Regions from separate parts of the Bradyrhizobium sp. 172 genome, predicted to be linked through region 2. Evidence: riboswitches for the same ligand, from Rfam matches in the RefSeq annotation. Region 2 holds a riboswitch; the other holds the start of a gene.

Region 1 (12,005 bases), 1.9 Mb from region 2:
TCAATCCGGTCGTGCTGGCGAATGCCCGCCTGCTGCGTGCATCGAAGTCGTCCCTGCTACGGCATGTCTACCTGCCGTCCGCCACGACCTGGATTTTGTCGAGCCTGCGGGTGTCCGTCGGCATGGCTGTGATGGGAGCCGTGGTCGCGGAATATCTCGGCTCGTCCGCAGGATTGGGGCACTTAATTGCGCAGGCCGAAGGCGTCCTCGATGCGACCGGAGTGTTCGCAGGAATTATCGTTCTCTCCGCCTTCGTCGTTGTCCTCGATGCCATTGTCGACTGCGCGGAAAAGCGGCTCCTGGTCTGGCGGCCGGCGCCAGCGCACGAAAGCTGATCGTACGCTCTCCCCTCAATTATGGAGGTTCGCATGCACGTTTCCATAAGATTGATGCCGGTGGTGGCGCTGGCCGCATTCTCGGTCATTTTGGCGCATGCCACCGAGCCCGAGAAAACAAAATTGAAGATCGCGGTGGGGTCACAAATCCTCAACTATATGCCTGTCGAACTTGGAGTGAAGCTTGGCTCCTTTAAGGAAGAAGGCCTTGACGTTACCGTCGAGAACTTCCAGGCCGGTGGCTCAAAGGCTCTGCAGGCCCTGATCGGCGGCTCTGTCGACGGGACTATCGGCTTTTACGATCATACCATTCAGATGCAGGTGCTGGGTAAGCAAATTTCCTGCGTGTTCCTGCTGAATGACATTCCGGGCGTCCTGCTCGGTGTCCGCAGCGACCTCGCCGACAAGGTCAGATCCGGCGCCGACCTGAAGGGGCTCAGGCTCGGGATCACGGCGCCGGGGTCATCGACGGAGAGTATGGCGCGCTACTACATCAAGAAGTCAGGATTGGGTTCACGCGATGTCAACATCATTGCCGTCGGCAGCGGCGCACCGGGCATGGTGGCGCTTGAGGCCATGAACGTCGATGCCCTGGTCTATTTCGATCCCATCGCGACGCTTCTCGCGCGCAAAAAGAACGCGACAGCGCTGTTCGATGCGCGCACGATCGAAGGCTCAAAGCAGGCCTTCGGCGGGTCCTATCCGACCGCGTGTCTCTACCTTCAGCAGACTTTCATCGACAAAAATCCCGAAACGGTCCAGCGCCTGGTCAACGCCTTGCTCAAAACTCACCGCTGGATCAACGCAACGCCGACGGAGCAGCTCGTCGATACGATTCCTCCTGGTTACAAGACTGACAATCGCGAGGTGAATATCGAAATCATGAACGCATCGAAAGCGCTCTTCTCGCCAACCGGACAGATGGACATCGAGGCGGCCAAGGTCCCGCTGGCCGTCCTGAGCGACTTTGATCCAAAAATTGCTGCCGCAAAGATCGACTTGAACAAAACCTTCACCAATCGTTTTGCGGAACGCGCCGCACAACAACTGAAATAGCTGCCAGCCGGCCAAGCTCTCACCATCGGATCACCTAAAGGAAGGCGTCTTCAGATGTCTCTGCCGCTCACCGGCATCCGCGTCCTGGACCTGTCGAACGTGTTGGCCGGTCCGTTCTGCGGTTATCATCTCGCGCGTCTTGGCGCGGAGGTCATCAAAGTCGAAAATCCGAACGGCGGCGACCTCGCGCGGCGCCTCGGCGCCGATCCGCAAAGGGCAGAGCGCTTGCAGGGCCTCTCTTTTGTCGCGGTGAACGCCGGCAAGCAATCCGTGGCGCTGGACTTGAAGTCGGAATCGGGCCGCGAGGTATTCTTGCGACTCGTCAAGGAAGCCGATGTGGTGCTCGAAAGCTTCCGGCCGAAGGTGATGGAACGGCTTAGCCTAGGCTTTAATGTGCTCAGCAGGCACAACCCGCGTCTCGTCTACTGCGCGATCTCCGGCTTTGGGCAGAGCGGGCCATGGTCCGCCCGTCCGGCCTATGACCAGATCGTTCAGGGTCTGTCTGGTGCCATGAGCGTCACTGGCGATACGGCCTCGGCTCCCCTGCGCACCGGCTTTCCAATCTCGGACACGATTGCGGGACTCACTGCTGCCTTTGCCATCGCCGCGGCTCTGGTCGAACAGCGGCATAGCGGCCGCGGTCGGTTCATTGACGTGTCCCTGCTCGAAGCCACCGTTGCAGCGATGGGATGGGTCGTCTCCAACCACCTGAACGCTGGTGTGGAACCGCAGCCCATCGGCAACGAGAACTTCACCGCGGCTCCCTCCGGCACGTTCCGCACCGCAACAGGCCCGCTGAACATTTCCGCCAACGAGCAGAAGCAGTACCAAGCCCTATGCGACCTGATTGGCCGACCGAACCTGAAGACGGATCCACGCTTTGCTGAGCGCGAGATGCGCAAGGTCCATCGCGCAGCGCTGAACACGGAGTTGAACCAGGCGTTGAGTTGCAAGCCCGCTGAAGAATGGGAGGCCCAAATGAATCTGGCTGGAGTCCCCGCAGGCTGCGTGCTGACGGTCTCCCAAATCTTGCAGCAGCCACAGCTCCTCGAGCGCGGATTCGTCGAGACTTTGGCCCCAGAACAAGATGGTGCGCAGCCGTTACGAATCATGCGGCCGGGCTTCCGGCTGGATGAGGAGTTTTCGGTGCCTTCGCCACCTGCGACGCTCGGCGCAGACACCGAGCGATGGCTGCAGCGGCTCGGCTATTCGTATGCGGAGGTCGAGCAGCTGGTCTCAACCCGGGCCGTCGGGACGCCAAAGCAACGGGCGGCTGATTTCCTGCCCGTCCGCGTAGCCGCGGACGGACCAATATCATGATATTCGACGGCTTGCGCCGATCGGCAATGGCAGGGTTGAAGGGGCGGAACCACAAATGAGCGAAGAAGAATTGCGGCAGCAAGCGGCCCGTTGGTGGCGAACCTCCATCTGCGACATCGCGCCCGGTCGCATCGCCTATCGGGGTTATCCAATCGAAGATTTGATCGGCCGGATTTCCTTTCCCGCCATGATCTGGCTGATGTTGAGCGGCGATCTGCCGACGCCAGCGCAGGAGCGGCTGCTGCAAGCTGCGCTGGTCGCGTCCGTTGACCACGGTCCGCACGCGCCCTCCATCGCAATTGCGCAGATGGCGGTGAGCTGTGGGCTGCCCCTGAATGGTGCGATGGCGTCCGCCATCAATACACTCGATGAGGTGCACGGCGGAGCAGGGGAGCAGGCGGTCGAACTCTACGAAGATGTGCTGCGGAGGCGCGATGGCCTAGAGATCGGCGAGGCCGCGGCCGCCGCAATTGACCATTTCACTGCAAGGTGCGGCAAATATCTGCCCGGCTTCGGCCACCGGTTTCATTCGGTCGACCCCCGCGCCGCACCGCTATTGGCGCTGGTGGATGACGCAAGTGCTGAGGGCAGTGTCAGCGGCGACTATGCCAAGGCCGCCCGCGCGATCGAGCGGGTGATGCAGCAGCGCAAGGGCAAACTCATCCCAATGAACATTGATGGCGCGACCGCGGTCATTTACGGCGAGCTCGGATTCGCGCCACCGCTGGCGCGCGGCGTCTTCTGCCTGTCGCGAGCGGTCGGAATCCTGGCCCACGCCTGGGAACAGACCAGGCGCAAGGATCGTAACAAGGGACCGATGCCCAAGCAGTTTGGCTACAAATATGAGGGACAGCCGCGCCGCACGCTGGGAGGCCCGTCATGATGTATCTCGACAAGCCGCCTCAGCTGGCTGAGACCCGCGTGTTCTCGTCGATGCCGCGGAATTTCGTCGCCGTGGTGTTTCCTCGAAATGGGCCGGATGCCAACCGCGGAGGCCATCGGTGGATTGTTTCATCGAGGGGCCGTCGTTCGACAAGTCCGGGGATCTCTACGTCGTCGATATCCCCTTCGGCCGCATTTTCCAGATTTCGCGCGACGGGATCTGGTCTCTGATAATCGAATATGACGGCTGGCCGATTGGTCTGAAGATCGCACCTGATGGCCGGGGGCTGGTGGCCGACTACATGAACGGCCTCATGGAGCTCGATCCGCAGCGGGATACTATCAGCCCGCTTCTGGGGCAACCGCAATTGCGAGTCCTTCAGAGGCTGCAACGACCTGCATACCGCGACTAACGGCGACATCTATTTCACCGATCAGGGGCGAACTGGAGTGCACGATCCGACCGGCTGGGTGTCCGACTGTGTCCTGCCGGCCTGCTCGATTGCCTGATTTCGAACTGGCCAAGCCCGAGCGGGCTGGTGCTCAGCGCCGACGAGGCCTTGTTGTTCGTTGCAATGACGCGCGACAACAGCAGCTGGCGCGTGCCGCTGATGCGTGACGGCGGGGCTGCGAAGGTGGGACGGTTCAGCTTGTCCTTCGGGACCAGCGGTCCTGACGGGCTGACGATGGATCAAAACGGGCGGCTCTTTGTCGCGCTCGCCTCCCTCGGCCACGTCTTCGTCATGGCGCCGAACGGCGAAACGATCGCCCGCATCAAGTCCTGCGCTGGGGCGACCTGCACGAACCTCGTATTGGAGGCGGCAAACGGCACATTGCTCATTACGGAATCCTCTACCGAATCAGTGTTGATGGCTGATTTCGTCACCTTCCTTGAACATTCGCCAGCAGGAGCGACAGCGTGGTACCGAATCCCTTTACGCGACGGTCCACCGAATCAAGTTGCAGGAAGAAGCCCCATAGATGATTGGCTTGCCAGTTGCCGAGGCATTGGACTTGGCGACGAATGGATCGCATTTGTGTGCGGTGATCCCAAACTGGCGGCATTGTGTGGGAAGCACGAAAGAACGACTCGGCTATCGTTTGTAAGGCTGGGTCGGGCTTCGCCCGCAACGGGCCGCCGCCGACCTGGCTCCGCGCCTTCTAGCCGGGCAGGTTTCCGCTCGCGGTCCACGAGCCTTGAGAAGACCATCGTATCGCTCCGCACCATGAAGAACGATTTGATGGTTGATACCCGCCAAAAAAGTCGAAGAGGTAACCCGCTCGCAGTGGGAGTAAGCACCGCATCAGCGCCGAGGTTCTCGATTGTCCTCGGCCGCGACGCACGCGTTGGAGCGTTCGTTTTGAGAAGCAACAAGCAGCAGGATTTTCTGCCTTGAAAGTCTTTAGTGACAGGACCAGGAGCGCTTTTAAGTGTGGAGCAGAGGTCGCAGTACTGTCATAGCCTCTTGCGCGCGCGCAATCCTCCAACCCGATATCCCCTCTCCTCGTAGAAACGGCGTACCCGTTCTAAGGCCGGATAGCCATCAGGGGGCAACGCAACCTCAATCATCTGCCAGCCTCGGCGCTTCGCCTCCGAACGTACCGCCTCGAGCAGATGCCCACCGCGGTCAGAGCTTCGGAAGTCCCGAGAAATCCATAGCTCCTGAAGCACGCCGTACGCTCCAGCTGCTCTCACGGCCAGTACGGCGGAGATGGCAGCGATCCCTACAATCTGCCCGGTGGCTTGTTCCTCGATGACAAAAATAAAGCCCTCTTCGGGATCCTGAATCAGGCGCAAAGCAGTCTGCTTTGCGCCTTCAAGGCTGAACTCTGGTCCGGGACCACCTAATTCAGAAAGTAGCTTTCCGACGGCTTCTACGATCGCGTTCTCATCTCTTGGCACGCCTTTGCGCAAAGCCGTGCCCCCGTGGGGCAAGCCTTGCGCTTCAGCGCCAACACGAACACCCGTCACGTTAGTCCCTCCAGTCCCTCTTGAGGATATCCATGTTCAGAAGGATACAGAGAACGCAACTGAGAGAAACTATCAAGCTCGATAGGGAATAGGACGTCCGCACTCGCTATAACCAACAGAGGTGAGGTAAGTGCAAGCTGTTGCCGTTCTCAGAATCGACCGCGGCTTGACCCGCTGCGAACTCAGTTGGATCTCCTTCGACTAGATAGGGAATCCACGAGACGGCACATTCGCGCGTGGGCAGGCCGGCCATGGCGATCAAACATTTCGTAGGAGAGATTGCTGATCATCACTCACGAGAGTCGATTCAGTACATCTTGCAGCATGATCATTGCCGTGGCATAGGGCGCATCAGCTCGGCGCGTCCGAAGGTGAGATTCCCCACACTCGTGTGCGTCACTCGTACAAAGTTGCGCGAGCCGGGACAGGTATCATACGCGTGCGCCCGACAAAATCGTCTGAACAACATCGCGAAAAGATTTTGCACGCTAATGCACTATCTTAAGCTTACCTCGAAGAATCGAAAGATAATGGCAAGCACTGCTTGTTTGGACCTTCGCTCCTCGTTTAAGGGACCTTCACGGAAGGGGAGTGGTTGCGATGGAGCATGGGCAGGCCGAACTGGTCGGAGGGAAACCTGTAATCTTCGGCCAGCGTAAGGTGCGGCCGCGAGCGTGCGTGGCCGTGGGCAAGCGGCATCTGCGCGCCTTTCTACGCGATGTGCTAGAGGATATGGGGTTTGTGATCAGCGAATGCGGGACTGCTGACGAGCTGCCGCGCGTACTCTGCACGGACTTCCCTGATCTGATCCTGCTCGGCATTGGCTCGGATCGCATCGAGCCTGGACGATTGCTCGAGATACTCGTACGCGAAGAATTTGCAGGCAGAGTGCTGGCGTTCGGCGCCCGCGAGTCGATCGTCATGACGGCAGTGCAGCAGGTCGGGGGCGAATATGGACTTGATATGCTGCCGCCGCTGAGGACGCCGTTTGCAGCCGAGACGCTGCGCGATCGGGTCGCCATGCTCTTGCCCAGAGAGCCGGCGCCCCGTCCCGCAGTCCATGTCGGAGAAGCCTTACACGCTGGCTGGCTTGAGCTCTGGTATGAGCCGAACTTTGACCCGTGTACCCTCAGCCGCCGCGGCGCCGAGGCGCTTGTGCGAATGCGGCATCCGACCTGGGGCGTTGTTCCACCAGCGTATTTCATCCCGGAGGCTCACGATCCGCATTTTAGGGACTTGTCGCAGTTCGTGATCGACCGCGCGATCAAGGATTGGAAGTATCTTCTGGAGCAGCAAACTTCGACCGATCTCTCCATCAATCTCCCGGCAGCATTCCTGATTGACCCGCAGGCGGTACGCGATCTCTGTCAGCGCATGCCGTCGCACCCCGCTTTCGGCGGCTTGACGATCGAAATCGAGAGCGAGGAAGCGATCCAGAACCTAGATCTCCTGATCGAGGTCGCGCGTGAGGTTCGCTTTCACAACATTGGCCTTGCAATCGACAATATCGGCGCCAATTGGCCGCAGCTGATGGGGCTCGAAAAATTCCCGTTCATGAAATTAAAAGTGGACCGGCAGTACGTCGCCGGTTGCGGAAATGGGCCCCTGAAGCGAACGGTGTGCCGCCATATCGTCGATCTAGCCAAAGAGTACAGTGTGCGCACCGTCGCCGCAGGCGTGGAGAGCCACGCCGACCTGATCGCTGTGACCGAACTCGGCTTCGACCTTGCGCAGGGCCATCTGTTCGGAAAGGCCATGCCGCTGAAGCAATTTGCACACTCATCTTTCAGCCCTGTTCCACTTCGTCCAAAATAGTTGTATGAGGAGTGACTGAGCACAGCCAGGCAAAGCGTACCAGCGCTGGCCCGCGCGGCATGCCTACTCGGCACCAGGCATGCGGCTGACTGCAATTTAATCGGTCACTTTGCAAACCCAGTATCGCTCCTCCCGGCCGAACTTCATTTCCCTCCGAAGCGATGCCGAAGGTTATTGTAGCACAAAGCCCTTTTGGCAAGGCTCCAGCGAGTCAATCCGCGGAGTTAACGTTGCAGGCGTGAGCGCGGCTTGGACAAAATCTCCGGTCAGGGCGTGTGACCGGAGGTTTGCCGACATCCGGCGTAGACGTGCGTCGGCTCGCGGCTTTTACTCGCGCTGCCGGTTTCGGGAATCGTCGAGCGTCGCTTGGCCCCGCGCTGCCATGCCAGACAAACCGACGGAAACTCGCTGCAGTCGAGTCGCGACTGGCTATCGGAGTAGGGGCCCGAGGGCTCGCACGGCTTGATATTGAAGCGGCCCATGCTGTCGCAGATGCAACATGGTCTCAGACCCCGCACAGCACCATTGGGCAAATTGCCCATCATTGAGCGCGCCTGTCCTTGGCACGGCATTTGAAAGGGATCGCCAATGGCATCGCTCGCCTAAGGAGTCGGAAGGCATGGCTTACAAGATCGTCGCTTCGCAATGTACCGTTTGTGGGGCATGTGAGTTCGAGTGTCCCAACGCGGCGATCAGCCTCAAGCGCGACATTTACGTTATCGATGCAAAAAAGTGTACGGAGTGCGAGGGCCATTCCGACACGCCGCAATGCGCTGTGGTCTGTCCGGTGCCTGACACCTGTGTCCCGTCTAAGACAACATAACCAGCCCGCGTCCAGAAGGCTTCACCGCTCGATTTCGCGAACGAAGGACTAGATGTCGAGCTTGTGGAGGCCGCCGTCCGCGTGCGGCGTATCGAGGTCGATCAACATCGTTATGAGCTTAAGGCGCTGATCGACTCCGAGAAACGCTCGAAGGGCTCGGTCAGAGGAGACCGTCAAATTTGTTTCGAATAATGACAAGGCCGCCTCGATGCTCCAGGTCGTCGCGTTGAGGCTTATCGTCGTTGGCTGACGAGCCGAGGCGAGGTGGACGGGCGTCGAATATCCCAAGATCAGCTTGCAGGATATCTAAAGCTAGGTCACTTCGAAGCCGAAGAGACGGTCTCCACGCGCGACGAGATCGGTCCGGAGATCCTGAAGACGTACGAGAAGCTCGGCATCCGCTTGCCCACGGTCACCATGCACGAGTGCATGGAGCTAGGGTCGTAACAGGATCCCCGCCGCCCGCGCTCTCGCTGCTTACTCCAGTTTCGCAAGTTAGCGCGCATCCTGACGTCCGGAACTGTTCCTGCGATGCCGCGCAGGCCAACGTCCAGGCTGCACTACTCGCCAGCGGCGACGGAAACAACGAATGCGCGGCCAAAGTCGCTCAGCACGTAAATGCTTGGCACACCGAAGGAGATCATCTTGACCAACGCCACGGAGCGATCGAGCTCACGGCTCGTCGCGGGGTCCGCCGAACACAGGCAGTCCGGGCAGTCCGGCCTGATCATCCGTTTGATCCTGGAGCAACCCGGCCTTGACAATTCCTAAGAAGCCTCATGGCGCTGTGATCAAGCGGATGCCGGCCGAGGATGATCGCAAACGTCCTCGCGGGCGAGTTCGAGAAGCTGCTGACGGAAAAGACCGGATTGTCGCGATCACGCAGATGTCGAAGCGCCCACCGCGTTCGTTCTGCTCGCGTTGGCTCATCCGAGTACGCCAAGCGGGTGTTGACGGACGCATTCACAAGCGGAGGCTCCACAGATCTAGGCGTTTTTACCAGGCCGGGAGTAAGACCGTTGTGCCCTAGCTGGTACAGCTCGCAATCGCTTGGGCAATATCGCGGCGACACTTAGTAGGTTGACGGATCGATCCTCGTGCGCCTAATGCCAGTCGTCGTGGTCTTCGGATTCGTTTGATCCGGAGCTAAGAGGGAAGCCGGTGCAATGCCGGCGCTGCCCCCGCAACTGTAAGCGGCGAGCCGCTGTCCAACGAAGTCACTGAAGCCATGCGGCTTCGGGAAGGCCGGACAGCAGCGACGACCCGCGAGCCAGGAGACCTGCCTCGACAATATATCGTCCACGGGCGGGGTGTCCCGGTGTGCGCCAAGCAGCTGTCGCTCACGCGATATTCGCTGCATGCGTCCGCCATGGCCTTTGCCCCAATCATGGGGTCTGAGCTATGTCTTTTCTTTCGCTTCCCGTTGCCACACTGGGGACGTCACGCATCGGCCCACGACGCGAACTCAAAGTCGCGCTCGAGAGCTACTGGGCGGGAAACTCCAGCGAAGCCGAGCTCCTCGAGGCGGGGAGTGGACTTCGTGCCGCTAATTGGGCACGGCAGAAATCCCGCGGTGCGACCGTCATTCCTTCGAATGACTTCTCGTTTTACGACCATGTGCTCGATACCAGCCTAATGGTCGGCGCCATTCCCGACGTCTATGGCTGGACCGAAGGTCCTGTGTCGCTCAAGACCTACTTCACCATGGCGCGTGGCGCTCAGGACAGTGGTCACGCTCAGCACGGGCCTGGCGTAGCCGCACAGGAAATGACGAAGTGGTTCGATACCAACTACCACTACATGGTGCCGGAATTTCACCGGGATCAGATCTTTAAGTATTCCTCTCGAAAGCCGATCGAGGAATATGAGGAGGCAAAAAGCCTCGGCTACCAAACGCGCCCCGTCCTAGTTGGCCCAGTCACTTTCCTGAAGCTCGGCAAAAGCGCAAATCCCGCATTCAATCCGCTGTCGCTGCTCGATCGGCTCCTCCCAGTCTATGTCGATGTTCTCCGCGAACTATCCTCGCGCGGTGCTGAATGGGTTCAGCTGGACGAGCCATGCCTGGTGATGGACGTCGACGAAGCATCGCGGGCGGCTGTCCGCCGGGCCTATGCTCATTTCGCAAAGGTTGTGCCGGCCCTTAAAATAATGCTGGCCACATATTTCGGGGCTATCGGCGACAATCTTGAAACAACCTTGGCCTTGCCCGTTGCCGGGCTTCATGTGGATCTGGTTCGGGCACCTGACCAGTTGGACGCAATTGTCGCCACAACCCGTAGAGATCTCGTGGTCTCACTAGGCGTCGTTGATGGTCGGAACGTGTGGCGCTCCAATCTTCCGGCGCTGCTCGACCAACTTGCTCCTATGGTCCAAAAATTGGGCAGGCACCGTGTTCAGATTGCTCCTTCCTGCTCGCTGCTTCATGTTCCGATCGACATTGAGCTAGAGACCGATCTCGATCCCAATCTGAAGACATGGCTGGCGTTCTCAGTTCAGAAGATCAAGGAACTTTCGATATTGGGCAAAGCGCTGGCCGGCCATGCTGCCGAGGTGGCCGATGAACTTGCGCTTTCGGAGGGGGCAGCCGTCACCCGCGAAACATCGCCCGAGATCCACAATGCGAATGTCGCCGGACGAATCGCCGCGATCGACGATAGCATGCTTCGCCGTCGCAGTGCGTTCACCCAGCGTGCCGACGTCCAGCGCGTCGCGTTCGCATTGCCGATGTTTCCAACGACAACCATCGGATCCTTCCCGCAAACGGCCGATGTCCGGAATGCGCGCGCGGCTCATGCGCGGGGAACGTTGAATGACACGCAGTACGAGCAGCTTCTGAAAGCGGAGACAGCCCGTACCGTGAAGTGGCAGGAAGATATCGGCCTGGACGTGCTCGTACACGGTGAGTTCGAGCGCAATGACATGGTTCAATACTTTGCCGAGCAGCTGTTGGGCTTCGCTTTCACCAAGCATGGCTGGGTTCAGTCTTATGGCTCGCGGTACGTTCGTCCGCCTATCCTGTTCGGAGATGTCTCCCGGCCGAAGCCCATGACCGTCGAATGGTGGCGCTATGCGCAGTCTCTGACCAAAAAACCCGTCAAGGCTATGCTGACCGGACCGGTGACGATCCTGAACTGGTCGTTTGTCCGTGACGACATCTCGCGGCGCGAGACATGCCGACAGATCGCTCTCGCGATCCGAGATGAGGTCATCGACCTTGAGGCGGCTGGAGCGACCATGATCCAGATCGACGAGGCTGCGTTGCGGGAGGGATTGCCGCTACGCAAATCGCAGTGGAAGAACTATCTCGATTGGGCGGTGGACAGCTTCCGCCTTTGCTCCTCCCCGGTCGCCGACGGAACTCAGATCCATACTCACATGTGTTATTCCGAGTTCAACGAAATCATCGATGCGATCGCAGCAATGGATGCCGACGTCATTTCAATCGAGACGTCGCGTTCTAAGATGGAATTGCTCGAGGCCTTCAAGAGCTACAAATATCCCAATGAGATCGGGCCCGGCGTCTATGACATTCATTCACCGCGCATTCCCGCAGCGGCGGAAATCAAGCAGCTTATTGTGTTGGCGCGGCAGCGAGTTTCCGATCGGCAGCTCTGGATCAATCCCGACTGCGGACTGAAAACGCGAAGGTGGGAGGAGGTGCGTCCCGCGCTCGTCAATATGGTGGCCGCCGCACGCGAGTTGCGGGCCGAGCCATGATGGGCCGGAGCGTTTCGCCAACGCGTTTGTGAACAAGATGCACGCGCTTTGGGGGCTTACGATGTCCTTGGGAGCTTTCAAAGTT
Region 2 (12,005 bases):
CGAGCCTGCTCGCGGCGGAGATCGCGCGCGCCGGCGTCGATGCCGTGTATTCCTATGGCGGCCGCACCCGCGCGCCCGCCGGTCAGCCGTTGCCGACGCGGATCGGCGGTTTTGGCGGCGCAAGCGGACTTGTCGATTACATTGGTCGGGAACACATCACGCATGTAATCGACGCGACGCATCCCTTTGCCGCCGAGATGAGCCGCAATGCGGTCGCGGCATGTGCGGAAACCGGCACGCCGCTGATCGCTCTCGAGCGAGCGCCGTGGACCAAAGCGCCCGGCGACAACTGGATCGAAATACCTGATGTCGACGCCGCGGTCACCGCACTGCCTGAAGTGCCGGCAAATGTGTTCCTCGCCATCGGCCGCCAGCACATCGCGCCGTTCGCGACCAAGCCGCAGCACGCCTACACGCTGAGATTCGTCGATCCGCCCGATGCGCCGCTGCCCTTCGCCGCGGACGTCATCGTGTCGCGTGGGCCGTTTACGCTTGAGGGCGAACTGGAGATGCTGCGCGCGCGAGGCATCACCCGGATCGTCGCCCGCAATTCCGGCGGCGACGGCGCGCGCGCCAAGATCGACGCCGCCCGCAGGCTCGGCCTGCCCGTGATCATGATCTCGCGGCCGCAACTGCCGGAACGCTTGCGGGTCGAGAGCGTGGCCGAGATCATGCAGTGGCTCGGTCATCGGGCCTGCCTCGGCGCATAGACCCAGCGGCCGACGCGGCGTGTCTGCGAGTTGCCGACGATCACCAGCGTGCGCATGTCGGCCATCTCGGGCCGGGCTTCGTTCAGCCTGACGGTCTCGATCTTTTCGTCGGCGGCGCTGATCGCGCGCGCGAAAATCACAAGACGGTCGCCACAGCCGGCCTCGTTCAGCACCGCGAGCGCACGGCCAAATCCTTCCGGCCGGCTCGCCGAGCGCGGATTGTACATCGCGATGGCAAAATCGGCTTCCGCGGCGAGCCGCAGGCGCTTCTCGATCACCGCCCACGGCTTGAGATTATCGGAGAGATTGATCGCGCAGAAATCATGGCCGAGCGGTGCGCCGGCGCGCGCGGCAGCCGCCAGCATCGCAGTGACGCCGGGCAGCACGCGGATCGGCAGCTCCTGCCATTGCGGCGCCTGTTCGAGCGCCTCGAACACGGCGGACGCCATCGCGAAGACGCCGGGGTCGCCGGAGGACACGATGACGACTTGGCCGCCTTCGGCGGCGAGCCGCAGCGCCTCGCTCGCGCGCTGCAGCTCTTCGCGATTGTCGGAAGGATGCAAAGTGAGCCCTGCCCGCGCTGGCACGCGCGCGACATAGGGCGCGTAGCCCAGAATGTCGGTCGCGGCGGCAAGCGCGGCGGAGACCTCGGGCGTCACCAGCGCAGCGCTGCCCGGGCCGAGGCCAGCGATGGTCAGCGTGCCCGTCATTCGGCGGCGTCCGGATGCCGGCCCTTGCCGTGCACGAGCACGATCGCAAAATAGGGGCAGTCGGCGGCGTCGATCTCCGCAAGCCGCACCACGCGCTCGCCCGGCATGGTGCCGCGCTCGACCAGCCACGCATCGTCCAGCCGTCCGGCGGCAGCGAGCGCGCGGCGCACTTTCGCGAGATTGCGCCCAGTCTTCATGATCACGAGCGCATCGGAATCGCGCATGCGGCGTTCGAGCTCGTCCTCGGCGAGCGTGCCCATGAGCACCGTCGTCACGTCGTCGCCGAGCGCAATCGGCTGTCCCACGCCATTCCAGCAGCCGACCATGCCGGGAATGCCGGCGATCACCTCGATCTCGACGCGGCCCTGCAGGCGCATGTGCAGATGCATGAAGGAGCCGTAGAAGTAAGGATCGCCCTCGCAGAGCACGACGACGTCGACCGCGCGCGCCAGCCGCGCCAGTCGCTCCGCCCATTCGTCGTAGAAGCCGGCAAGCAACTGGACATATTCAGGCGTGTCGAAGGCGATCTCGGTCGTAACAGGATATTCCATCGGATATTCGGTGACGTCGGCAGCCAGCATGCCCTCGACGATGCGGCGCGCCTGGCCGGGCCGGCCCTTTTTGCGGAAATAGGCGACATGCCTCGCGCCGCGCACCGTGCGATCGGCGCGCACGCTCATCATATCAGGGTCACCGGGGCCGAGACCGCAGCAGATGATGCGTCCCATCGCTATTCGCTCCGGCTCGCCAGCGCGTTCACGGCGGCGACCGTGATCGCGGAACCGCCAAGGCGGCCCTCGACCGTCAGCGCCGGCACCGGGGAAACGGCCATCAGCGCAGCCTTGGATTCGGCCGCGCCGACGAAGCCGACCGGACAGCCGATGATTGCCGCGGGCCGTGGGCAGTCCCGGTCCTCCAGCATGTTGAGGAGATGGAACAGCGCGGTCGGCGCATTGCCGATCGCCACGATCGCGCCGTCGAGATGCGGCCGCCACAGCTCCAGGGCCGCGGCCGAACGGGTGTTGCGCATGGACTGCGCGAGCGCGGGAACGGTCTCGTCGCCCAGCGTGCAGATGACGGCGTTGGCGGCGGGAAGCCGCGCCCGCGTAATTCCTTCAGAGACCATGCGCGCGTCGCACAGGATCGGTGCGCCCTTCTGCAAGGCCGCGCGTGCGGCGACCGCCATGCCTGATGTGAAGCGGATATGCGCTTCGAGGCCCACCATGCCGGCGGCATGGATCATCCGCACCACCACCTGCTCCTCGTCCGGCGTGAAGCGCGCAAGATCGGCTTCGGCCCGGATGGTGGCAAAGGACTGCCGGTAGATCGCAGCGCCGTCGGTCTCGTACGTGTGCGGCATCAGTGCCCTCCCATCAGGATGGAGGGATCTTTGACGATGTCGTCGCGATTCAGCCCGCGCAGGATGGGCTCATCGCGCGTCGACCCGGCGCGCACGAGATCGAAGCCTGCGCCGGTCGCGACCAGAGTGATGGCGGCGGGACCAGAATGGGCGCAGCCCTTGGCACAGCCGGAGACGTGTAGCCGTGCGGCCGCGCCGATGTTCGGCGCCAGGGCCGCGGCAAGGCCACGGGTATCGGCATGCGCCTCGCGACAGCGTGGCGCACCGCTACAGGCGATGACGCGCAGCGCAGGGTCGTAGGCCTCGGTGATCAGGCCGGTCGCGTTCGGCATCACGCGCTTGGCTTCGCTCAAAACCATCCGCCACGGCGTCATGCGCAGCGCATGTCCGCAACCGGCGAACTGGTTGAGCGTTGCATGCGCCATCTGTCCGAAGGCGACCCCGACCATCGCACCTTGCGCATAGAGGCCGGGACGCGCCGCGGCCATGATCGGCGCCGGCTCGGCCTCGCCGCGCAATGCCGCCGGCAAGATTGCACCGGCTGCAAGATGCGCCGCCATCCGCCCTCGCCCGCCTCTCGCGCCGCCGGAGGTCACGAACCAGCCGGCGAATGCGAGCGCGGTGGTCACGGCCTCGCCACGTGGGACCGAGCGGCCGAGTTTGTCGCCATCAGCCCGTACCAGCAGTCCGCCGGAACCATCGCGCTCGATCCGCACGTCGGCGGAATCGCCCGCAAGCACGCGTGAGGTGCCGTCGTCGATGGCGAAGCCGAACTTGGTTGGAAGTTCGAGCTGGCTGTCGGCGAGCGCCTCCTCGAGCTCGGCGGCGAGCGATTGGGTCTCGTCCCCGCTACGCCAGAACGGCGTCACAAGAATGTTGCGACGGGATTCGGTCTCCGCATCCGGGTCGAGCAGCGCCAGTTGGGAAAGGCCATCGAGCAGCAGCCTGTGGCTGGTCTCGTTGACGCCCCTGATCTGGAGATTGGCCCGGCTGGTCACGTCGATCAGGCCATTGCCATGGCGTTCGGCGAGATGAGCCAGTCCGGAGATCTGCGCCGCGTCGAGCCGTCCGCCGAACGGACGCACGCGGGCCACCAGCCCGTCGCCCGATTGCATCGGGCGCAGCGCGCCGGGACACCAGCCCTTGACCACGGAAGCACTCATGAGGCCTCCCGCAGCGCAGCCGCAATCGAGTTGCGGCGCGTTCGCCAGAGCGAGGCTTCATGCAGGCGCGTGAAACACGTTTCCATCGCGGCGAGTGCCGCCGGATTTTCGCGGGCCATGAAGGCGTGGACGTCGTCATGGCCGAGCGTCGCATCGTAGTAGAGGTCGAACAGATGCGGCGGCACGGCGCCGGCCAGATGCGCGAAGGCGGCCATGTGCTCGAGCGTCGCGGTGATCTCGGCCGCCCCGCGAAAACCGTGGCGCATCATGCCCGCGATCCAGGCCGGGTTGGCCGCGCGCGCGCGGACGACACGGGAGATTTCCTCGGTCAGCGTACGCGCATGCGGCTGCTCGGGGCGCGTCGCATCGAGATGATAGAGCGATGGTCCCGCCGCGCCGAGATGGGCCGCGGCAGCCGCAATGCCGGCCTCATGCGCGGCATAGTCGGCCGCGAGCAGAAGATCGGTTTCCGGCAAATCCTGCATGTGAACAAAAGCATCGGCCGATACGATCCGCTTCTCGATACCGGCACGATCGAGCTTGATTTCGCCATCGGCCGAGAACGCCCATGACGATGCCGAGAGCCACGCTTCGCCGGCGGCTTCGCGCGTCTCGGGCGTGAAGGCGTCCGGGATTGCCGAGAGACCCACGCCGTATTGTCCGGGACGCGGCGCGAACACGCGCGATGTGCGATGGCGATATGGATTTTCGTCGCCCTCGTCCTCGCGGACCGACAGCGCCGCGGCTGCCGCCTCGAACAATTGCGCAAGGCCTGAGAAGACGTCGCGGAACAGGCCCGAGACGCGCAGCGTGACGTCGATGCGGGGCCGGCCAAGCTCCGCAGGCGCGATGATGTCGTAGCCGGTCACACGGCCGGAAGCATGATCCCAGCGCGGTGCGAGGCCAGCCAGATGCAGCGCCATGGCAAACTCTTCGCCCGCGGTGCGCATCGTCGCCGAGCCCCAGAGATCGACGACAAGGCCCTTTGGCCAGTCGCCATGATCCTGCAAATGACGACGTAGCAGTTCTTCGGCGAGCTTGATGCCTTGCACGTGCGCCGACGGCGTCGGCACCGCGCGTGGATCGACGGCAAAGAGATTGCGACCCGTCGGCAGCACGTCCTGACGGCCGCGATAGGGTGAGCCTGACGGCCCCGGCGCGACGCGCCGGCCCGCAAGCGCGGCCCGCAAAGCGTCGCGTTCCGCGTCGCCGCAGGCGCCGCGGCCGAACACGTGCAGGCCGTCGCCGAACTGGCTTTCCTTGAGATCGCAAACGAAACGGTCGATCCGCGGGATCGCTTCGGCCGGCGCGGCCGCTGCATCGAGGCCAAGATCGTCTTCGAGGCCGGCCGCGCGTGCCTCATCGCGGATCGCGGCGATCAGACGCTGGCGGCGGGCGGGATCGAGGCCATCGGCCGTCGAGTACTCGTCGAGGAGCTGTTCGAGCCTGCGCAGCCCGTCCGGCACCGCTGATGCGGCGAGTTGCGGCGGCAGATGGCCGATCGTGACGGCACCCAGGCGCCGCTTGGCCTGCGCGGCCTCGCCGGGATCGTTGACGATGAAGGGATAGATGACGGGCAAATCGCCGACCAGGGCTTCCGGCCAGCACGCCTGCGACAGCGCCACGGATTTTCCGGGCAGCCATTCCAGCGTGCCGTGCGCGCCCATGTGCACGACGGCATCACAGCCCTGCTCGCGGAGCCAGAGATAGAACGCGACATAGGCATGGCGCGGCGTGCGGGCGAGATCGTGATAGTCGGCATCGCGCGCGGTCGCATCGCCACGCTCCGGCTGAACCGCGATGATCGACCGGCCGCATTGAATCGCAGCGAAATGGAACGCGCCGTCGCGACAACCCGGATCGGTCTCCAGCGCGCCCCAGGCTTGCGCGAGATCATCCTGCAACACTTGCGGAAGGCGCGACAGTGCAGCACGGTAATCGGCGACGCTCCAGCTCAAGGTCTGCTTGAGCAGCGTCTCACCGAGCGCATGGACCGGATCGAGATCGAAGCCGGCCTCCGCGAGATCGGACACCAGGGCCTCGACCGACGCCAGCGCATCGAGACCCACCGCGTGCGCGATCTGATGCGGACGGCCCGGATAGTTGGAGAGCACGAGTGCCATCCGCTTGTCAGCGGCCGGCGTCTCCGCAAGACGCCGCCAGGCCGCAACGCGCGCGGCCACGGCCTTCACGCGCTCCTCGTCGGGCTTGTGTGCCAGATGCGAAAATTGCAAATCGGGATCGCGCATCGCGGCAGACTTGAAGCTCACCACGCCCGCGAACAGGCGGCCGTCGACCTCGGGCAGCACCACATGCATCGCGAGGTCGCCGGGCGACAGGCCGCGGAGCGAGCTCGCCCAGTCCTCGCGGCGGGCCGTGGAGAGCGCGACCTGGAACACGGGGCAGGATGCGGCATCGAACGGCGTCGTGCCGTCGTCGCCCATCGCCGAGAACGCCGTCGCATTGACGATCGCGGCCGGAGGATTTTGCGCAAGATGCACCCGCAACCAATCCGCGACCCCCGCGGCTTTCAGCGAGGTGACGAACACACCAAACACGTCGAATCCCTTCTCGCGCAATGCGGCGATCAGGGCATCGACCGGGCCGGTGTCGGCAGCGGTGAGATAGGAGCGATAGAAGGTCACGAGCGCGCGCGGCCTGCCCTCACCCGACGTCGGCGCGGCGACGACGCCGCGCGCGGGGTCGTAAAAGCCCATCTCGGGCACTGTCATCTCGCCGATAACTGGCCCCGCATAGAGTCCGGAGGCCAGCGCAAGCTGCGCGATCGCGGCTTGCGCCGCGACGGGGCCGCCGGTGTCGCAGAGCACCTTGAGCCGCCGCAACGTCGAGACCGGCAGGGTCGAATACGCGTCCAGCCGCGTATCGTCGCGGCCGTCGGCCGGCAGCACGGCCAGCACGATGCCGCGCTCCTTCGCCAGCTGCTGCAGGGCCGCGAGCCCATACGGCCAATAGGATTCCCCGCCGATCAAACGCACGAGAATGCCGCGCGCGTGCGCAAGCGTGCGTTCGACATAGGTGTCGACCGAGAGCGGATGACGAAGTTCTGCGAGATTGACGAGCCGCAGCGACGGCAGGCTGTCGCGGCCACGGCGCCAGCCGGCCGCGAACGCGGCAAGATCGGAATCCGAATACGAGAGCACCACGAGATCGGCCGGGTCCTGGCCAATGTCCCTTGGTATCGCGGTCTCCTCGAGACCGCGGCTCTCGCGGAAGACGACGTGCATCAGATACCGGATCCTGAAAGACCGAGTCCCGCCTTGATCGCGGCCTCGTCGATATCGCCGTGCTCGCCGATCACGACCAGCTTTGACTGCCTCGCGCCCGCGCCCCAGGGCTTGTCGAACTGGTGGCGCACGCGCTCGCCCACCGCTTGCAGCAAGAGGCGCATCGGCTTGCCTTGCACCGCGATGTAACCCTTGACGCGCAGCACATTCTGCTCGCGCGCCAGACGCTGAACGGATGCAACCAGCGCTTCGATATCGGTGACCTCAGGAAGATCGATCACGACGGACGCAAAATCGTCGTGCTCGTGATCCTCTTCGCCGTCGTGATGCGAGGGACGCGCGGCGAGATCGTTCTCGGCGGCAGCACCGAGGCCGAGGATGAGGCGCGCGTCGATCGCGCCGTCGGTGATCGCCAGCATCGGCACGCGGCGCGACATCTCGGCGGTGATCGCCGCCTTGGCTGCTTCGAGGCCTGCCGCGCCCGCAAGATCGGCCTTGGTCAGCAGCACGATGTCGGCGCAGGCGATCTGGTCTTCGAACACTTCGGACAGCGGCGTCTCATGGTCGAGATTGCCGTCCGCCGCGCGCTGCGCTTCGACGGCGTCAGGGTCGGGCGCAAAACGGCCGGCGGCGACAGCTTCGGCGTCGGCCAGCGCGATCACGCCGTCGACCGTGATGCGCGAACGGATCTCCGGCCAATCGAACGCCTTGAGCAACGGCTTGGGCAGCGCCAGGCCCGAGGTCTCGATCAGGATGTGATCGGGCTTGACGGCCCGCGACAGCAGCTTCTCCATGGTCGGAATAAAATCGTCGGCGACGGTGCAGCAGATGCAGCCATTGGCGAGCTCGATGATGTTCTCTTCCGGGCAATTCGCATCGGCGCAGGATTTCAGAATCTCGCCATCGACGCCCTCGCTGCCGAACTCGTTGACGAGCACCGCGAGCTTCTTGCCATTGGCATTGGCAAGCAGATGCTGGATCAGCGTGGTCTTGCCGGAGCCGAGAAAGCCCGTGACGACCGTGACCGGGACTTTTGCGAGCGAATTCATTCGGCGGCCTCCGGCACGACGGCCAAGGGGGAAATGGGGGGAATGCGGGCAAGCGATTGCTTGCGGAATATCTCCGGGCGGCTGCGCCAGGGCACGAGGCCGTCGGGCGCGGCCGCATAGGCCGCGGCGCCCGCGACCACATCGCTCGCATTCGCATCCGACAGACGGCCATAGACATAGGACCAGCGGCCGGGCGCGCTGAGCGCGACGGAGCAACCCTGGTTGCATGCAGACAGGCATTCGACGGGAACCACGCTGACGCCGTCGGGCACGCCGGCCTCGAGGATCGCGCCATGCAGGCGCTTGCCGGGCGTCGTCTCGCCTTCGCCAAGTGTCTCGCCGGCGCGGCAGGTAATGCAGACATGAAGTGTGACGGTCATCGCTTCTTCCAGAATAAACAGCGGGAAGCGATGAGGCCCACGAACCGTTCTTGCGAAGGCCCGTTTCCCCGTCGCGGAACACCCCGTCCGCCGGTCCAAAATCGTCCGCGTTGGCAGGTCTCCCGGCTTGCGGAGCAGGGTTTCCCCTTCGATCCCCGCCTTCCCGATCCCCAGGGGATCAGTGGCTTCGGGCATCTCTCCGGTCACGGTCGCGGGGGCGGCTGCATTTTGGAACCAAATCTTGCCGATTCGGACCCTATCGCATTCCCTCTTCGCCTGTCGTAGGACAGGAACCAACGCCGGGCCACCATTTGCCCCCGACCGCCTCTTGTCAAGCCGAAGGACCCCGTCCGATGACGTCAGAACCGGATACCCAGACGGCCGACGAAACCGACGCCCGCCACGCCTCAAAAATGGCGAAGAAGAAGGTCGCCCGCGACAAGATCATGGCGACCAAGAGCGGCGAAAAGGGCCTGATCATCATCCACACCGGGGCCGGCAAGGGCAAGTCCTCTTCGGCCTTCGGCATGATCGTCCGCTGCGTCGCCCATGGCTTCCCCTGCGCGGTCGTGCAGTTCATCAAGGGCGCCTGGGACACCGGCGAGCGCCGCATGCTGACCGGCCATTTCGGCGACCTCTGCCAATTCCACGCCATGGGCGAGGGTTTTACCTGGGAGACGCAGGACCGCGCCCGCGACATCGCCGCCGCGCGCGCCGGCTGGGAGAAGGCCAAGGAGCTGATCCTCGACCAGAATCTCCGCATGGTCGTGCTCGACGAGATCAACATCGCGCTGCGCTACGACTATCTTGACATCGCGGAGGTCGTCGAATTCCTCACGACGCAGAAGCCGCCGATGACGCATGTCGTGCTCACCGGCCGCAACGCCAAGGACGAGCTGATCGAGATCGCCGATCTCGTCACCGAGATGACGCTGGTCAAGCATCCCTTCCGCTCGGGCATCAAGGCGCAAGCCGGCGTCGAGTTCTAAGAAACTCGCGATGGCGCGCGCATTGATGATCCAGGGAGCCGGCTCGGACGTGGGCAAGTCGCTCATCGTTGCCGGCCTCGCACGCGCCTTTGTGCGACGCGGCCTGCGCGTGGTCCCGTTCAAGCCGCAGAACATGTCGAACAATGCAGCCGTCACCGTTGACGGCGGCGAGATCGGCCGCGCCCAGGCACTCCAGGCGCTCGCCGCCGGCGTCGAGCCGCACACCGACATGAACCCGGTGCTGCTCAAGCCCGAGACCGATGTCGGCGCGCAGGTGATCGTGCAAGGAAAACGCATCGCGACCGCGCGCGCGCGTGAATATGCGGCGATGAAACCGTCATTGATGGGCGCCGTGCTGGAGAGCTTCGAGCGGCTGAAGGCGCGCGCCGATCTCGTTCTGGTGGAGGGTGCCGGCAGTCCGGCCGAAGTGAACCTGCGCAAGGCCGACATCGCCAATATGGGTTTTGCGCGCAAGGCCGATGTGCCGGTCGTGCTGGTTGGCGACATCGACCGCGGCGGGGTCATCGCGCAACTCGTCGGCATCAAGACGGTGATCGACCCGGACGATGCCGCGATGATCCAGGGATTTGTCATCAACAAGTTCCGCGGCGATCCCACATTGTTCGACGACGGCTACAGACTGATCGAAGAAAAGACCGCCTGGCGCGGCCTCGGCGTGCTGCCCTGGTTCGCGCGCGCCGGCGAGCTGCCGGCCGAGGATGCGCTGGGCCTGAGCGATGCGCGCAAACCGGGCCAATGCAAGATCGCCTGTCTCGCGCTGTCGCGAATCGCCAATTTCGACGATCTCGATCCGCTCAAGCTCGAGCCTGGCGTCGATCTCGTGATGGTGCGGCCGGGCGAGGCCATTCCCGGCGACGTGCGCCTCGTCATCATTCCCGGCTCGAAATCCACCCGCGGCGACCTCGCCTTTCTGCGCGCGCAGGGCTGGGACATCGATCTCCTGGCGCATTACCGCAGAGGCGGCCATGTGCTCGGCCTCTGCGGCGGCTATCAGATGCTCGGACGCAGCGTCGCTGATCCCGAGGGGATCGAGGGCCCCGCCGGCGACACACCGGGTCTCGGACTTCTGGATGTGGAAACGGTGATGAGCTCGGAGAAGACGTTGACACGCGTCGCGGCGCTGCATGCCGCCACCAATCAGCCGATCGAGGCTTATGAAATCCACATCGGCCGCACTGATGGGCCGGATCGCGCGCGGCCATTCGCAAGGCTGAATGGCGAACCGGAAGGCGCGATCTCGCGCGACGGACGCGTGCAGGGCAGCTATCTGCACGGCCTGTTCACGTCGGATGATTTCCGCAAGGCCTTTTTGGCGAAGCTCGACATTCCCGCCGGCGACGAGCCCTATCACGCCAGGGTCGAGAGTGCGCTCGACGCGCTCGCCGATCACATCGAGCGACATCTCGACGTCGGCGGCCTGCTCGCGCTAGCGCGCTAGAGCCTCGGCCAGGCGCGACCATTCGGGTTCGCCGCCCGGAAGCCCGAGGCGCAGCCATGTCGGCTCCCGCGCGAATACGCGCGACCAGATATGGCGACGCGCCAGCTTCTCCTGCGCGGCAAGGGCGTCGGGCGTCTCGTAGAGACGAAACAGCTGCGTCCCGCCAACGAGCGTCCAGCCTTGCGACTGAACAATGCGATCGAGGCGACCGCAGTCTCGCGCGAGCCGCGCGGAGGTGGCCTCGGCCCAGGCATCGTCACCCAAAGCGCGGCAACCGATCGCGATTGCCGCTCCCGAGACGGGCCAAGGTCCCGACATCGCCGCAAGCCTAGCGATATCGGACGAATTGCCGAGCGCGAAACCGAGCCGCAGGCCGGCAAGGCCGTAAAACTTTCCGAAGGAGCGCAGGATCAGCAGCCCCGGCCGATCCTCGGATGCAAGCGATAGCTGCGGGGCCACATCGGCAAAACTCTCGTCGACGACGAGACGGCCGACGCGCGGCAGCAGCGCCAGCAAATCCTTTGGCGTATGACATCGGCCGTCGGGATTGTTGGGATTGACGACAATGGCGAGGTCGGCGCCCGCGAGCGCGTCGAGCGCGCTGACCTCTTCCACCTCCCAGCCCGCGGCCGAGAGCACACCCGCATATTCGTTGTAGGTCGGCGCGAGGATGCGCGCGCGGCCGGGCGGCGCAAGTTGCGGCAGCAGTTGAATCGCCGCCTGTGCGCCGCCAAGCGCGACAACCGCCGCGCTCGTGCGGTAAGCGTGCCGCGCCGCCTGATGCAGCGCCTCGATCTCGGCGCGCGACGGCAACGCGCTCCACGCGCGCGAACTCACCTCGCCCACGGGATAAGGCAGGCGGTTGATACCGGTCGACAGATCGATCCAGTCCTCCGCGCGACCGCCGAAGCGCTGCTGGGCCTGATCGAGATTTCCACCG

Evidence for each region. Region 2 has a riboswitch for cobalamin ahead of IVB07_RS25015 (DUF1636 domain-containing protein). Riboswitches for the same ligand answer to the same signal wherever they lie in the genome.
Region 1: another riboswitch for cobalamin. It lies ahead of metE (5-methyltetrahydropteroyltriglutamate--homocysteine S-methyltransferase); the one in region 2 lies ahead of IVB07_RS25015 (DUF1636 domain-containing protein).

Annotation. Positions count from the first base shown of each region.
Region 1 covers NZ_CP064701.1:7,031,264-7,043,268, reverse strand. Annotated here, with positions in the region: gene IVB07_RS33435 (ABC transporter permease) at 1-335, shown strand, start outside; gene IVB07_RS33430 (ABC transporter substrate-binding protein) at 369-1,391, shown strand; gene IVB07_RS33425 (CoA transferase) at 1,446-2,711, shown strand; gene IVB07_RS33420 (citryl-CoA lyase) at 2,767-3,594, shown strand; partial or broken gene IVB07_RS33415 (SMP-30/gluconolactonase/LRE family protein) at 3,591-4,471, shown strand; gene IVB07_RS33410 (GNAT family N-acetyltransferase) at 5,050-5,565, opposite strand; gene IVB07_RS33405 (EAL domain-containing response regulator) at 6,166-7,380, shown strand; gene IVB07_RS33400 (4Fe-4S binding protein) at 8,000-8,203, shown strand; gene IVB07_RS33395 (hypothetical protein) at 8,764-8,934, opposite strand; cobalamin riboswitch at 9,306-9,505, shown strand; gene metE (5-methyltetrahydropteroyltriglutamate--homocysteine S-methyltransferase) at 9,605-11,920, shown strand.
Region 2 covers NZ_CP064701.1:5,163,568-5,175,572, forward strand. Annotated here, with positions in the region: gene IVB07_RS24980 (cobalt-precorrin-6A reductase) at 1-710, shown strand, start outside; gene cobJ (precorrin-3B C(17)-methyltransferase) at 686-1,420, opposite strand; gene IVB07_RS24990 (precorrin-2 C(20)-methyltransferase) at 1,417-2,148, opposite strand; gene IVB07_RS24995 (precorrin-8X methylmutase) at 2,151-2,780, opposite strand; gene cobG (precorrin-3B synthase) at 2,780-3,943, opposite strand; gene cobN (cobaltochelatase subunit CobN) at 3,940-7,188, opposite strand; gene cobW (cobalamin biosynthesis protein CobW) at 7,188-8,237, opposite strand; gene IVB07_RS25015 (DUF1636 domain-containing protein) at 8,234-8,617, opposite strand; cobalamin riboswitch at 8,712-8,930, opposite strand; gene cobO (cob(I)yrinic acid a,c-diamide adenosyltransferase) at 8,971-9,606, shown strand; gene IVB07_RS25025 (cobyric acid synthase) at 9,617-11,065, shown strand; gene cobD (threonine-phosphate decarboxylase CobD) at 11,054-12,005, opposite strand, start outside.